DNA from 2 places in the Idiomarina sp. ST10R2A5 genome. Region 2 is predicted to be linked to the other one. Evidence: predicted binding sites of a transcription regulator. Region 2 holds the regulator's gene; the other holds the start of a gene.

Region 1 (7,286 bases), on a different contig from region 2:
CACTGGTTGTCTTATCAAATTATTAAGCGTTTATTCCATGCGCCGTTCTTTTCATTGCCGAACCTTTTAGCGGGCAAAGAAATTGTGCCGGAACTCGCTCAGTCAGAGGCGTCTGAAGAAGGTATCGAGCAGGCCTTAGTTGAGTTAATCGAGCAGGACAACACCGCTTTGCTTGAACAGTTCAAAACTATCCATCAGCAGTTGAAAGTCTCAGCCAGCGAAAAAGCGGCTAATGTTGTAGACTCCTTTCTATAGTTCTATTTTTTAGAAATAAAACCTGAATTCAATGCGCTAATAATTCCAAAAAATAGACCTTATTATAGGGGTATCTAAACAGGAGGAATTTATTATGGGTTTATTAGTGGATGGTCAGTGGCACGATAAGTGGTATGACACTAAAAAACATGGTGGGCGCTTTGTGCGCAGCGAATCACAGTTTCGCAGTACAGTCGCTAAAGGTACCGAGTTTGAGCCCGAATCCGGCCGATATCACCTTTACGTTTCTTATGCCTGCCCCTGGGCTCACAGGGCATTAATTTTTCGCAAGTTAAAAGGTCTGGAAAATCATATCGATGTCTCGGTAGTACATCCCTTGATGTTGGAGAATGGCTGGAAGTTTTCTGAGCCTCCTCTTAACGAGCCACTCTATGACGCTGACTTTCTCTATCAAATTTATCTGAAAGCAGATCCCGAATATACGGGACGAGTTACTGTACCAGTGTTATGGGATAAGAAGACCCAGACCATAGTCAATAACGAGTCAGCGGAAATTATACGAATTTTCAATTCTGCGTTTGATGAGCTGACCGGAAATACTCTGGACTTTTTTCCGGTGAGTAAGCAAAAGCAGATAGAAGAAATTAACGAGTGGGTTTACAACGACATTAACAATGGTGTTTATCGTAGCGGCTTTGCGACCACGCAAAAGGCTTACGAAGAGGCTTACCAGTCTTTATTTGCGGCACTGGATAAAGTCGAAGACATTCTCAGTCAGAGGCGTTACCTTGCCGGTGATGAACTGACAGAGGCGGACTGGCGATTATTTACAACTTTGGTTCGCTTTGATGCGGTTTACTTCGGTCACTTTAAGACCAATAAAAAACGCATTGTCGATTATCCTAATATGTGGAACTACTTGCTGGAGCTGTATCAACACCCGGGTGTGGAAGAAACGGTCGTGATGGATCATATAAAAACTCACTATTATGCCAGCCATACTACAATTAACCCGACTCAGGTGGTGCCTAAGGGCCCTGAAATCGATTTTCATCAAACACATAATCGGGGTCAAAATGGAGGTAAAAAATCATGAGCGCTATTTTGGCAAAACACCGGGGCATGCCGGCTCAGGACGGTGCAGGGGTTAAGCTTACCCGCATTATTAATCAGCCGGGTTTGAAACATCAGGATCCATTTTTAATGTTGGACGAATTTCGCTCGGATAATCCCGATGACTATATTGCAGGCTTTCCACCTCATCCGCATCGCGGATTTTGTACTTTGACTTATATGCTGGCCGGAACCATGGAGCACAAAGACTCGGTTGGCAATACGGGCGCAGTAGAGGCCGGTGGCGTACAATGGATGAAAGCAGCTAAAGGCATCATACACGCTGAAATGCCGAAGCAGGTTGAAGGTCTGATGTGGGGCTTTCAGCTATGGGTTAATTTGCCATCTGACGAAAAAATGAGCGAGCCTGATTGGCATGACTTTCCATCGGCGATTATTCCCGAAGTAAAAAGTGATGATGCTCTTGTCAGAGTTATTTCGGGGCAATATGAGCAGCAAGAAGGTCCGGTCAGAGCGCCCGGGCGTGATTTCTTAATGCTGGACGTACACTTAGGGAAGAAAGACTTTAGCTTGCCTTCTCAGGGACAAAAACGTCGCTTACTCTATGTTTATCAGGGCGGTTTAACGGTTAACGGAGAGCTCGCAAAGGAAGGTGAGTTGCTCGTGCTTGATCCGGCGGACACGTTAACGTGCACTGCTAACGAAGGTGCACGATTTATTCTACTGGCTGCAAAACCCATCGAAGAGCCGATTGCTCAGTATGGGCCGTTTGTCATGAATAACTCAGGTGAGATTGAACAGGCGATAAAAGACTACCAGGCAGGGACTCTGGCAGCCAATCAAAAGCTAAGTTAGCGCAGTTCTAATGCTTCAGTCTGCTCCAGTAATCGCTCATAGCGGTTACTGTGGCTGCTGGAGAGCTGCAGCCCCTCTAACACTTTAAAACAATGGTCACATTCTTTTTTCAATAACTTTCGTTCTGCGTTAGGAGTCTCTTCGATAAAGCGCACGGCCGCCTGGATAAAGTTAAGTGCAGCGCCACTATTCATTGGAGCCACCTCCATCGCTTCACGGAACAGCTCTAATGCGCGACTGTAATGACCTTCCTGATAAGCTTCAGCACCTGCTTTGTGCACTTTAAAGAAGGCGTCCTGCTGCTTTTGAGCGGCGGCAAGTCTGGCTTGCAGGATTTTAGTGGTGTAACTGTCAAGTAGCAGGTTGTCGTCTTTATACGCGGCAAGCGCATTGGCTTTTTCGTACTCGCCGACATCCAGAAGAACTGCGATAACGTCTGGTAGTAAATCTTTATTAATGGGTTGGTTCGTTGCCAGATTTTCCCCGACAACTTCGTTTAAACGCTGTTGGGCTTCACGTAAACGACCGTTAAACGAATCAATTCGTGACAGTAAAATGGCTTCTAAATCTTCAAATGAAATATCGGCATGCAATAGATGCTCATCGTAACGGGCTCGCTGAAGCTCCATCGTAGCTTCGGTTTGGTACTTACTAATCTGCTGTGGCGTGTCGCTGTGTTCAGCTGCATCAAGAATACTGCGCAAGTAATTACATAAGTGCTGTGCATTACGAAAGACCGATTTTCGTGCTATTTGCAGAACGTTATTCATGGCTTGCTTGGCTATATCAAAGTCACCATTGTCGCGTGCTATGTGAGCCAGTTTGGTTTGTCGCTCAATAGAAAAGGGCGCCATGGTTATTGCATCGCGTGCACTTTCCAGTGCCTCTTCAAGCTGTTGTTGTTGCAGGTAGCATTCGGTTTTTAAATCATGGGCCTCAATGGCATTGGGCATACGCTTAATAATATGATTAAGAATATTAAGCGCTTCTTCTGGTGAGTTTTGCAGCAGTCGGGTTTCCGCCAGCTTTAGAAACACCCAGCTATGGGAATTTTCTTCCAGCAGATCTTTAATGGCTATTTCGGCTTTATCCAGTTGCCCGGTTTTATTGTACAGCTCAATTTGCAGTTTTCGGCAGTAATTGCTGTAACGGCTGTTTGACTGGATGTGTTTCTGGCAAGCGCTAATGCAGGCTTCATAATCGTGTTTAGTCAGAGCTTTAAATACATCTTTTAACCACATGCGACGCTTGTAGGCACGCATTAAACGAGAGCGCAAAACACGATGGGAAAAAGGCTTCATCAAATAGTCGTCTGGTTGCAGCTCCAGCGCGCTTAAAACCATTGGACGGGTATTGTCGCCGGTAATAATAAAGAACAGGGTGTGCTCTTTCATTAAACCGCGAACCTGAAGCTCTTCCAGAACCTGTCGGCCATTTCGACCTCGGCCCAGATTATAGTCTACCAACAGAATATCGTGCGGGTTTTTGATGTAGGCAGCAATGCCCGCTTCACCCGTTGTCTTGATTTGGACGTCTTTTGCCCCCAAGTTTAACAGCAGGCCTTTGAGCATAACCTGAAAGGGCTTCTGGTCATCAATCAATAACACTCGTTTATCATTGAGCTCTAAGGTTTTGTCCATTAGTGTCAAACAGTATCCTGATAGTATTCAATACCGACAGCATACTGGCTAATTTCAATAATGTTAAGCGGCAACGGAGGCTGATGTGAAAGCAATTCAGATTTCAGAGCAAAAAGTGACATGGAAAGACGGTATTAATTTAAGCGAGCCGCGTGCAGATGAGGTTCAGTTGCGTGTTTTAAGCGCCGGGGTTAACCGCGCAGATCTAATGCAAATAGCAGGGAAGTATCCTCCGCCTAACGGCGTATCCGATATTCCCGGGTTAGAAGTCTGTGGCGTTATAGAGCAGGTGGGCAGCCAGGTTTCCGACTGGAAGACAGGGCAACGTGTTAGTGCCTTACTAGCCGGAGGCGGTTTTGCAGAGCGGGTCAATGTTTCGGCAAAACAACTGCTGGAAGTGCCGGATGACTGGAGTCATGAAACCGCAGCTGGCTGGCTTGAGACTTTTGCTACTGCTTATCTCAATGTTTTCCAGTTAGCCGGGCTAAAACAGGAAGAGCGGGTATTGGCGCATGCCGGTGCCAGTGGGGTCGGAACCTCGCTAATACAGTTGTGCCGTGAAAGCGGTAATGACGTTATTGCCGTCGTAGGCAGCGATGAAAAATCACGATTTTGTCTGAACCTCGGCGCGAAGCATGTAATTAACCGATATCAGCAAGACATTGTTGAAGAAGTTAAGGCGCTGGGAGAAGTCGATGTCATCCTCAATCCGGTTGCCGGCGAATCTATCGCAAAAGACCAGCAGTATTTAAAGCAAGACGGTCGTATTATTTTGATTGGCTTAATGGGCGGTCGTACGGGAGAAGTTGATTTCGGGCGAATGCTAATGAAGCGTCAGAAGCTTATGGGCTCGACGTTGCGGGCGCTGTCTTCAGTACAAAAAGGTCATATTTTAAACGGTTTATGGCATGACTTTAGCGATAAGTTTAAAACCGGCAAAATAAAACCTATTATCGATCAGGTTTTTACAGCTGATGATATTCAAAAAGCGCTGGACTATGTTGCGGCGAATAAGACGCAGGGAAAGGTAATACTGAAGTTGGCCGAGCAGTAGTAAATGGTGGAGGGGGCAGGATTCGAACCTGCGAAGGCTGAGCCGTCAGATTTACAGTCTGATCCCTTTGGCCACTCGGGAACCCCTCCACTCAAGTGGCGCGTATAATAACAGTCTTAGCTTAGCTGTAAAGAGAAAACTTAAACTTTTAGGACTTTGGCCGATACAGAACTATCGGTAATTGATAATCCAGAGTCTTAATGAGTCAAGTTTCTGCTGTTCAGAACAATGCCGCTCATTTTTTTGAGCAACACGCGAGCGAAGCCGTTAACCACGGTTTCTCCGGTGAGTTCGCTTATTGGGTCTCGGCACTCGGTGCTGACCCGGTTGTCTCTGAACGCCCAACTGAGGTGAATTGGCAGCGCTCTATCGGTGCAGGCAGGGCAAGACCTTTAGATGTTCAGCCAGGTGCTGTGATGGCCTCAGGCGTTTATGCAACCGTAAGCCAGCTGTCGGACTTTAAATTACAGGACGCGACTCATCCTCAACCCCTCATTCCGGATGCAACGCCGGATCGTTTGCCTTTAGAGCTGATTCAGAACCTGGACTGGAAAGTACGGCAGCGACTTGAGAAGAAAAAGCAACCTCAGGCTGATGACAAAAACGACTACCGACACAAAGGGCCCGCCGGTCTTTACGATGTGCTGCAAAAACTGGGAATTACCCACTAAGCTTTTTATTGGTGTTAAAGAGTTCCCGAGAACCTCTCTATATTGCATAATGCTGTTACCATTTCGCAAATTCGATAAAACATGAAGCAACTGCGCCCAGAGGACGAAGATCGTATTGACGCCTTTACTGAGCATTTGTGGCTGCATCATGGTTCCAGCGAAAACACTCAGGCGGCTTACCGTAGCGACTTACGACGTTTTTGTGAGTACCTTATACCCTCGAAAAAATCGCTGATGGACACCGATGAATTAGTACTTCAGGACTACTTGCTTTGGCGCAGAACTCAAGGGCTCTCGCCAAGAAGCACATCGAGATTTTTAAGTTCGGCAAAAAAGTTTTTCCAATTTGCGGTAAAACAGCAATGGGTAGCGGTTGATCCAACTGCGCGCCTGAAGCGTCCTAAATTGCCACAGAGCATTCCTCACTCATTAAGCGAAGCTGACGTTGAGTCGTTATTGCAGCAGCCTGATACAGAAACTCCCATTGGCCTGCGTGACAGAACCATGCTGGAAGTGCTTTACGCTACGGGGTTAAGGGTAACGGAGCTTATTCGTCTGCAGTATGACCAACTGAGCCGCCAGCAAGGCTTGGTAAGGGTTGTTGGGAAGGGAAATAAAGAGCGTTTGGTGCCTTTGGGTGAAGAAGCACTGGAATGGTTAGACACATACTTAAAGCATGGTCGCCCAGCGATAACGGATAAAAGTAGTCCCTGGATATTCGTGACGCAAAGAGGTTCGTTACTAACGCGTCAGGCATTTTGGTACCGTTTGCGGCATTACGCAGAGGAAGCCGGAATTTATGCTCATTTGTCGCCCCATACGTTACGGCATGCATTTGCCACGCATTTGCTGAACCATGGCGCCGATTTGCGCGTATTACAGCTACTTTTGGGGCATAGCGACTTGTCGACCACTCAAATTTACACCCAGGTTGCACGCGAGCGTCTGCAGGCCTTGCATGCTCAGCATCACCCTCGCGGTTAATTGCATTTTAGCCGTTAAAAGGGTAGGGTTCGGACAGTTAATTTACGAGGTTATTATGCGCAATTTGATGTTTGTATTAGGGTTTGCGGGGCTGGCAAGTGTCGGCTTTAGTACCAGCGCTGTTGGTGCTGGACAAAATGAAGTTGATGCCCGCCATTTGAATAAAATTGGTATTGAGGTGTTGTCGACCGCGCCGGGTGAAATAGACGGTTATGTCCGTGCTGTTACTAATCAGGGTATGTTTTATGTTTCTGACGATGGTACGCGCTTAATCAGTGGAAATGTTTTCGATATTACCGGTAAAGAGCCTGTTAATTTAAGCGAAACCGCAATGGCCAATGTGCGCTTAAAAATGCTGGAAGGTTTCACTGATGACATGATTGTTTATCCGGCAGAGAACGAAAAATATGAAGTTACCATTTTCACCGATACAACCTGTGGCTATTGTCAGCGTTTGCATCAAAACATGAGCAGTTATCATGCTGAAGGAATTACCATTAAATACTTAGCCTTCCCTCGTGGTGGTATGAGTAGCAAAGGTGCGCGTCAGTTGCAGACCGTCTGGTGTGCTGATGATAAAAAAGCAGCCATTGCCGCCTTTAAAGATGAAGAAAGTTTTAGCGGCAGCTCTAACTGTTCAAATCCGGTTGCTGAGCATTATCAACTGGGTAAATCCTTTGGTGTAACCGGTACACCAGCTATTATCCTGCCGGACGGACGTATGGTGCCTGGCGCATTACCGGCCTCAAGATTAGTGGCTGAAATCAAAAAAGGTGAGTCGCAGTAATTCAT
Region 2 (7,286 bases):
TTCAGACTAACGGTTTCTTTCTCAGATACCGCCTGAATTTTCGGCGCAGCCTGTGCAAGCAGTCGTTTTACCGGCTCATTATCAAACTCAACCGTTTCTTCCTCGAGCAATAAAGCGTCGAGGTATTCGGCCATTGCCGCTTCACTGTTATCGCGTTTCATGTTCATAAATCAACGTACATCCAACTGCTGTAAATTGGTCAACAAGGATTGATAAGCCAAAACTCCCCGCGCCTTAGGCGCATAAACTGAAGGAGGCTGTTGCTCGTTGGATGCATCCCGAAATTTAGTATCTATTGGAATCATGCCATTCCAGACCGAACGTCCATAACGGGCAATCAGTTTTTTGTATGTTTGCAGCGATGCATTGGTTCGTTTGTCGTAAAGTGTCGGGATAATGGTATAAGCATAATTCTCGCCACGCGACTTATGGATGAGTGTCAGGGTTCGCATCATCCGGTCAAGGCCTTTTAAGGCCAAAAACTCAGTCTGCACCGGAATTAGCACTCGACGGCAACAGGCCAGCGCATTGACCATAAGAACCCCCAATACCGGCGGTACATCAATCAGGACATAATCGAAGTCATCGGCTATCATCGCCAGGCCGCGCTTAAGTACTAACCCCATGCCGTCCTGAGTCCCCAGCTTTCTATCCAGCGTTGCTAATGCCATAGTGGCCGGCATAACACTCAGGTTGTTAAACTCGGTTGGCAAAATACTGCGACGCATTAGCTCAGCCGTTATGTTCTTACCGGCGCTAAATACATCAAAAGCACTGGATTCAAGTTCTTCCGAGTCAATGCCAAAATAGTAAGTTAATGACGCGTGAGGATCGGTATCAATACAAAGGACTCGCTTACCCTGCTCAGCCAAAAGTCCAGCCAAAGCAACAGCTGTCGTGGTCTTGCCGACCCCGCCTTTTTGATTAGCTACCGTCCATACGATCATTCACTCATCCCGCTATAAGCCGCTGTAACCGACTTCTTTCATAATCATCCTGGCCATGTCATCCAGGCTAATACTGCGAGTTGAAATTCCCGCTTGCGCAACAGCCTGCGGCATACCATAGACAACACAGCTGGCCTGATCTTGGGCCCATATCGTGGCTCCTTGATCTTTCAGCATACGAGAGCCATCACGACCATCGGCTCCCATACCGGTTAAAATGACACCAAGCACTTTACCCATATAGGTCTTTGATAAGCTTGCAAAGGTTAAATCCACGCTCGGCTTATAAGTAATGCGTCCACTGGTATCGTCTTTTACCCTTAAACGTGCACTACCCGGCCTGCCTTCGACCATAAGTTGTTTTCCGCCCGGCGCTAAATACGCTGTCCCGGCTCTGAGCACGTCGCCATCCTCTGCTTCCTTCACATTAACCTGACACAAACCATTCAGACGCTGTGCAAAAGCTTTTGTGAACGCTGCCGGCATATGCTGAACCATTACAATTGGATAAGGGAAATTAGCCGGTAGCTGAGTCAGTATTTTCTGCAGCGCGACAGGGCCTCCAGTCGACGTTCCTATTGCCAAAATCTGATACGCCCGGTTCGTTGTTAGTGACCCTGCAGACTTTGCGGTGCGGGCATCACTTTCACGCTGGCTCTGTAATTCCTGGTTGCGCTGACGAATACGCTCAAGCGCGGTCTTTGGCTCATCCGGGCGTTCTGCTGGTTTCTTTACTGCCGGTGCCGGTGAGGGTCTGGCAGGCGTGCGGCTAACAGGTTGCCGGGCAATTGCCAGTACGCGATCCTGCAGCGTGTTCACTGCTTCATCGCGATTCCGTGCAATGTCTTCAAATTTCTTTGGCAGGAAGTCAGCGGCGCCCGCTTCTAACGCGTTTAACGTAGCTGTAGCGCCTTCATGAGTCAGCGAGCTAAACATCAAAATAGGGCAAGGGTTGCTGCTCATTATGGCTTTCACAGCATCAATACCGTTCATTACCGGCATTTCAATGTCCATGGTAATGACATCCGGCTTAAGCACGCGACTTTGTGAAACCGCTTCTTCTCCGTTATTGGCACTACCAATCACTTTAATGTTGGCATTGTCTTCTAAAATCTCAGTCACCCGGCGGCGGAAAAACGCCGAGTCATCTACCACGAGAACTTTTACAGTCATGAACGGTGTGTCCCGTTATCGTTTTGCGTAATACTTAAGCATACTTGGTACATCAACAATCAAAGCAATACCGCCATCACTGGTGATAGTTGCTCCAGCCATACCCGGTGTACCCTGCAATAGCTTATCTAATGGTTTTATGACCACTTCTTCCTGACCAATCAATGCGTTGACGACGAAACCAACCTGTTGGTTGCCAATTTGCACAACCACGACATGGCCTTTCTCATTACGGCTTGAACGATCCGGATTACGAACCAACCAATGCTCTAAGAAAAACAGCGGAATAGCACGGTCACGTACAATCAGTGTTAATTGACCATCAACGGTATTGGTACGCTTCATATCCAGATCGATAATTTCGCTTACCACAGCCAGTGGCAGAGCAAATGTCTGCTCTTTTACCGCAACCATTAAGGTAGGCAGTATCGCCAGAGTCAGTGGAACTTTAATTAAAAGCTCCGTGCCCTTACCCAGCTCAGACTGAATTTTGACACTACCGTTAAGCTGACTAATTTTGGTTTTAACCACATCCATCCCGACACCGCGGCCGGATATGTCTGAAACTTCTTCTTTGGTCGAAAAGCCAGCGGCAAAAATCAGATTATAAGCATCTTCGTCACTCAGACGCGCAGCGGCGTCGGTATCGAGAATACCTTTGCTGATAGCAATGCCCTTAAGCTTTTCCGCATCCATACCTGCACCGTCGTCTTTAATCGACAGCATAATATGGTCGCCTTCCTGAGACGCCGACAGCGTTACCGTCCCCGCACGCGGTTTACCATTAGCTTCGCGCACGTCCGGCATTTCAATACCGTGGTCAACAGAGTTACGAACCAAATGCACCAAAGGATCGGCCAGTGCTTCTACCAGGTTTTTATCCAGGTCAGTATCTTCACCGTACATCTCAAGGTTAATTTCTTTCTTAAGGCTGCGCGCTAAGTCCCTGACAACCCGAGGGAAACGCCCAAAAACTTTCTTAATAGGCTGCATACGGGTTTTCATAACCGCGCCTTGCAAGTCGCCAGTTACAACATCCAGATTAGAAATGGCTTTACCCATCTCGTCACTGTCTGATTCATCTGAGTTACTCAGGCTTAATAGACGATTCCGGACTAAAACCAGCTCACCGACCATATTCATAATTTCATCTAAACGTTTGGTATCAACCCGGACTGTGGTTTCAGCCTGAGCTGGTGCCGGCGCCGCTGGCTTTTTATCCACGGCTTTTGCTGCCGCAGGTTTATCTTCCGCTTTGGCCGCAGCTGCTTTCGGCTCTGGTTTAGCTGCAGGCTTAGGTTGAGGTTTAGCTTGCGCTTTTGGCTCAGGTTTCTTCTCAGCGGCTTTTTCTGCTGGCTTATCTCCTTTCGGCGTCGGCGCTTTACCACTGCCATGGAGTTCATCTAACAGCGACTCGAACTCGTCATCTGTTATTTCGTCATCTTTTGCCGGCTCTTTTTGCTTCTCTTGTGTCTTCTCTGCACTCTGAGGAGCCTTACCACTACCGTGCAATTCATCCAGCAACGATTCAAACTCATCGTCTGTTATTTCATCGTTGTCATCGCCCGGTGCCGACCCAGCAGCGGAAGCTTTAGCTTCTTCTTTCTTGCCTGGTCCTTTACCTTCACCATGCAGCTCATCCAGTAAGGCTTCAAATTCATCGTCCTGAATTTCATCAATACTTTCGCCGCTACTTGCGTCGGTTGCCTCGGGTTCTGGTTCTGGCTCTGGTTCGGGCTCCGGCGCTTTAACCGGCTCTTCATCTTCCGATTCCGGCTGACTCAACTTATGCAGAAGCTCCAGTAATTCAGGTGATGCAGCTTCAGGTTCTTCTTTGGCCCGAACCTGTGCAAATTGAGCATTAATGGTATCCAGCGACTGTAGAATAACATCCATCAAGTCGGAGGTGACGGTACGTTGGCCATTACGCAGGGTATCGAACACATTTTCCGCACCGTGGCAGGTATCAACGAGTGCGCCCAGCGACAAAAAACCGGCACCACCTTTAACGGTATGAAAACCACGGAAAATAGCATTCAGCAGGTCTTTATTTTCTGGATCATTTTCCAGTTCAACCAGCTGTTCAGACAATTGCTCGAGGATCTCTCCCGCCTCGATCAAAAAGTCCTGCAGAATGTCTTCGTCCATATCAAAGCTCATGCGACTGATGCTCCTAGAAACCTAAACTGGACAGCAAATCGTCCACTTCGTCTTGTCCGCCAACCACGTCATCGCGTTGATCAGCATCTATAATAGGGCCTTCCGCAACACCTGCATTTTTCTTATCAGGCGTTGAGGTTGCTGCCTTACGGCGCTCTTCTTCTTTACCGAATATTTTGAGTAGCTCAATTAAGTTCTTTTCAACGTCTTCAACTAACTGAATAACCCGGCGAATGACTTGCCCGGTAATATCCTGAAAGTCCTGAGCCATCAATACTTCAGTCATCAACCCATGCACTTGTGGCATGTTTTCACCACAGCGCTTAAGTACGTCATCGACCTGATGGCATAAAGACTTGAATTCATTTAACTCAATATCGTTACTCATCAGCCTGTTCCAGGCTGGCATGACCTTCTCTACACGCTGATGCATCTCATCTGCTAAAGGCAGGCAAGCCTCTACCGCATCCATTGTTCTATTGGCTGCGTCTTCGGTTTTCTCAATGACATACAACAAACGGTTTTGCGCATCAGGAAGATCATCTTGTGTCATTTGCACAATGCGAGGGTCTACCTGAAAATCCTGAAGTGCTTCGTGGAGGTCGCGTGTTAACTGGCCGACAGAAGTAAATAACTTGTCGTTACGACGGTTGTAAACGTCTTCCAGTAATTGATTTGCCTGCTGCTGCTTCCCGTCTTCAAGCAAGGCTACGAGTTCCTTGGCTTGCTCCAGAGAAATATCATGGGCGTTATCAGACATAGTCATTCGCCCTTTAGCTAATACGTTCGAAGATCTTGTCGAGCTTTTCTTTCAACGTTACGGCTGTAAACGGTTTCACGATGTAACCATTAACCCCCGCTTGTGCGGCCATGATGATTTGCTCACGCTTAGCTTCGGCCGTTACCATCAATACCGGTAAATGCGCCAGGTTATCGTCCTTGCGAATTTCACGCAGCAAGTCAATTCCCTGCATACCGGGCATGTTCCAATCGGTTACGACAAAGTCGAAATCACCGTTCTGCAACATGGGTAAAGCCGTATTACCGTCATCAGCTTCCTGAATATTGGTAAAGCCAAGATCACGAAGTAAATTCTTAATGATTCGTCTCATTGTAGAAAAGTCATCCACAACAAGAATTTTCATATTTTTATCCAAAGCACCCTCCACTGAGGCTCTCGATTACCACCAAAGTTTATTCAACCCAATTTTGCATTCGCGACTTCAGTCGCAACATTGCCTGACTGTGAATCTGACTGACACGTGATTCACTCACGCTCAGCACTTCACCTATCTCTTTTAAATTCAATTCTTCGTCATAATACAACGAAAGCACCAAGGCTTCACGTTCTGGTAACGATGAAATTGTCGATACCAATGCTTTATGAAACGCAGCGTTCTCAACATCTCGTTGTGGCTCATAAGCTGAACCTGTTACCTGCTCTGGCATTAACGCATCTTCCGACACGCCAAGATCTTCAATTCCGACAATTCGTCCTGAACTCACATCCCGTAAAATATGGTGGTATTCATCCATACCCATATTCAATTTTGCGGCTACTTCCGTATCTTTTGCGTCCCGCCCGGTCTCGTTTTCAACCTGGCGAATGGCTTCCAGCACACGTCTGTGGTTACGGTGTACTGAGCGAGGGGCCCAATCGCCGCGACGAATTTCGTCCAGCATCGCACCACGAATGCGAATGCCGGCAAAAGTTTCGAAACTGGCACCTTTGCTGTTATCAAAGTTACGCGCAGCTTCTAGTAAGCCAATCATGCCTGCCTGTATTAAATCATCCACTTGCACGCTGGCGGGTAGTCTCGCCATCATGTGGTGGGCAATACGCTTAACCAGTCCGGTATGCTGCTCAATAATGGCATTCCGGTTGTCAGCAGTGGCGGCATAAACGGCAGCTTTATTCATTGGCAACATCCCGCTTACTCTCGTTATCGGCAGAAGTTATCAATTGTTCAAGGAAAAATTCTAAATGTCCTCCGGCTTGAGCCGGAACGGGCCAGTCCAGCGCCTTCTTAGCCAGTGCTTTTATCGCTAATGACGCAGGAGATTTAGGGTAAGCCATGACAAACGATTGCTGTTTCCGCACGGCTAAACGCAAGTTTTCATCGAAAGGAATAATTGCTGCCAGCTCCAGCGCAACATCTAAGAACCGGTCGGTAACCTTAGTGAGCTTATTGAACAGTACTTGCCCGTCACGCATATTGCGCACCATATTGGCAACCACTTTAAATTTGAAAAGCCCCTGCTCACGGCTCAATACTTTAATAAGAGCATAAGCATCGGTAATCGATGTTGGTTCATCGCAAACTACGACTAACACGTCCTGTGAGGCTCGGGCAAAACTGACAACGGTGTTACCTATGCCAGCTGCGGTATCCACAATCAGCACGTCATAATTGCCCTGTAACTGGCTAAACGCTCTAATTAAACCAGCATGCTCAGATTCACTGAGATCCACCATCGAACGTGTACCAGACGTTGCCGGAACAATTTTTATTCCCGCAGGGCCTTCTATCAGAATATCTTCCAGTTCACACTGGCCACTTAATACATGAGAGAGATTACGCTCAACGCGAAGGCCCAACATCACATCGACGTTAGCCAGGCCTAAGTCGGCGTCCAGCACCAATACTCGTTTGCCCTGCTTTGCCATTGCAATAGCCATATTCAGCGACACATTGGTTTTACCCACGCCACCTTTACCACCGGTTACCGCAATAACTTTTACTTTTGATTGTTTCATTCTTCGCAGACCGCTTGCTTGATCCATCGGGCGTATCTCTTTTCTGACTAAATTGACAACAGCTTCATATTACTTAGGCTCATTCAGCGAGAAAACGCCGCATTCCAATACGATTTTGGCACGTCTGACACTGAGGAACAAATGCTTTTATCAAGCAAACGCTCGGCTTCCGCTACCATAAAGTTCGCATCGGCAACCCGAATGTCTTCAGGAACCTGCTGACCATTGGTTAAATAGCCTACTGGTAA

The links. Region 2 encodes FliA, which starts transcription of late flagellar genes. Its sites were predicted from a motif close to CTAAAGNTNNNNNNNNNNNNGCCGATA; they were not measured.
Region 1: ACP7FG_RS00615 (VC2046/SO_2500 family protein) is a predicted target of FliA. The motif match lies at 4,979-5,005, and genes of this name have one in related genera.

The regions. Positions count from the first base shown of each region.
Region 1 is NZ_JBNIEX010000001.1:123,967-131,252, forward strand. It holds gene lpxB (lipid-A-disaccharide synthase) at 1-255, shown strand, start outside; gene ACP7FG_RS00590 (glutathione S-transferase family protein) at 350-1,312, shown strand; gene ACP7FG_RS00595 (pirin family protein) at 1,309-2,145, shown strand; gene ACP7FG_RS00600 (response regulator) at 2,142-3,785, opposite strand; gene ACP7FG_RS00605 (NAD(P)H-quinone oxidoreductase) at 3,871-4,839, shown strand; tRNA gene ACP7FG_RS00610 (tRNA-Tyr) at 4,844-4,928, opposite strand; gene ACP7FG_RS00615 (VC2046/SO_2500 family protein) at 5,040-5,510, shown strand; gene xerD (site-specific tyrosine recombinase XerD) at 5,592-6,494, shown strand; gene dsbC (bifunctional protein-disulfide isomerase/oxidoreductase DsbC) at 6,550-7,281, shown strand; gene recJ (single-stranded-DNA-specific exonuclease RecJ) at 7,285-7,286, shown strand, end outside.
Region 2 is NZ_JBNIEX010000008.1:78,177-85,462, reverse strand. It holds gene ACP7FG_RS10780 (chemotaxis protein CheW) at 1-167, opposite strand, end outside; gene ACP7FG_RS10775 (ParA family protein) at 171-947, opposite strand; gene ACP7FG_RS10770 (protein-glutamate methylesterase/protein-glutamine glutaminase) at 960-2,120, opposite strand; gene ACP7FG_RS10765 (chemotaxis protein CheW) at 2,136-4,280, opposite strand; gene ACP7FG_RS10760 (protein phosphatase CheZ) at 4,294-5,040, opposite strand; gene cheY (chemotaxis response regulator CheY) at 5,054-5,437, opposite strand; gene ACP7FG_RS10750 (RNA polymerase sigma factor FliA) at 5,475-6,200, opposite strand; gene ACP7FG_RS10745 (MinD/ParA family protein) at 6,193-7,065, opposite strand; gene flhF (flagellar biosynthesis protein FlhF) at 7,122-7,286, opposite strand, start outside.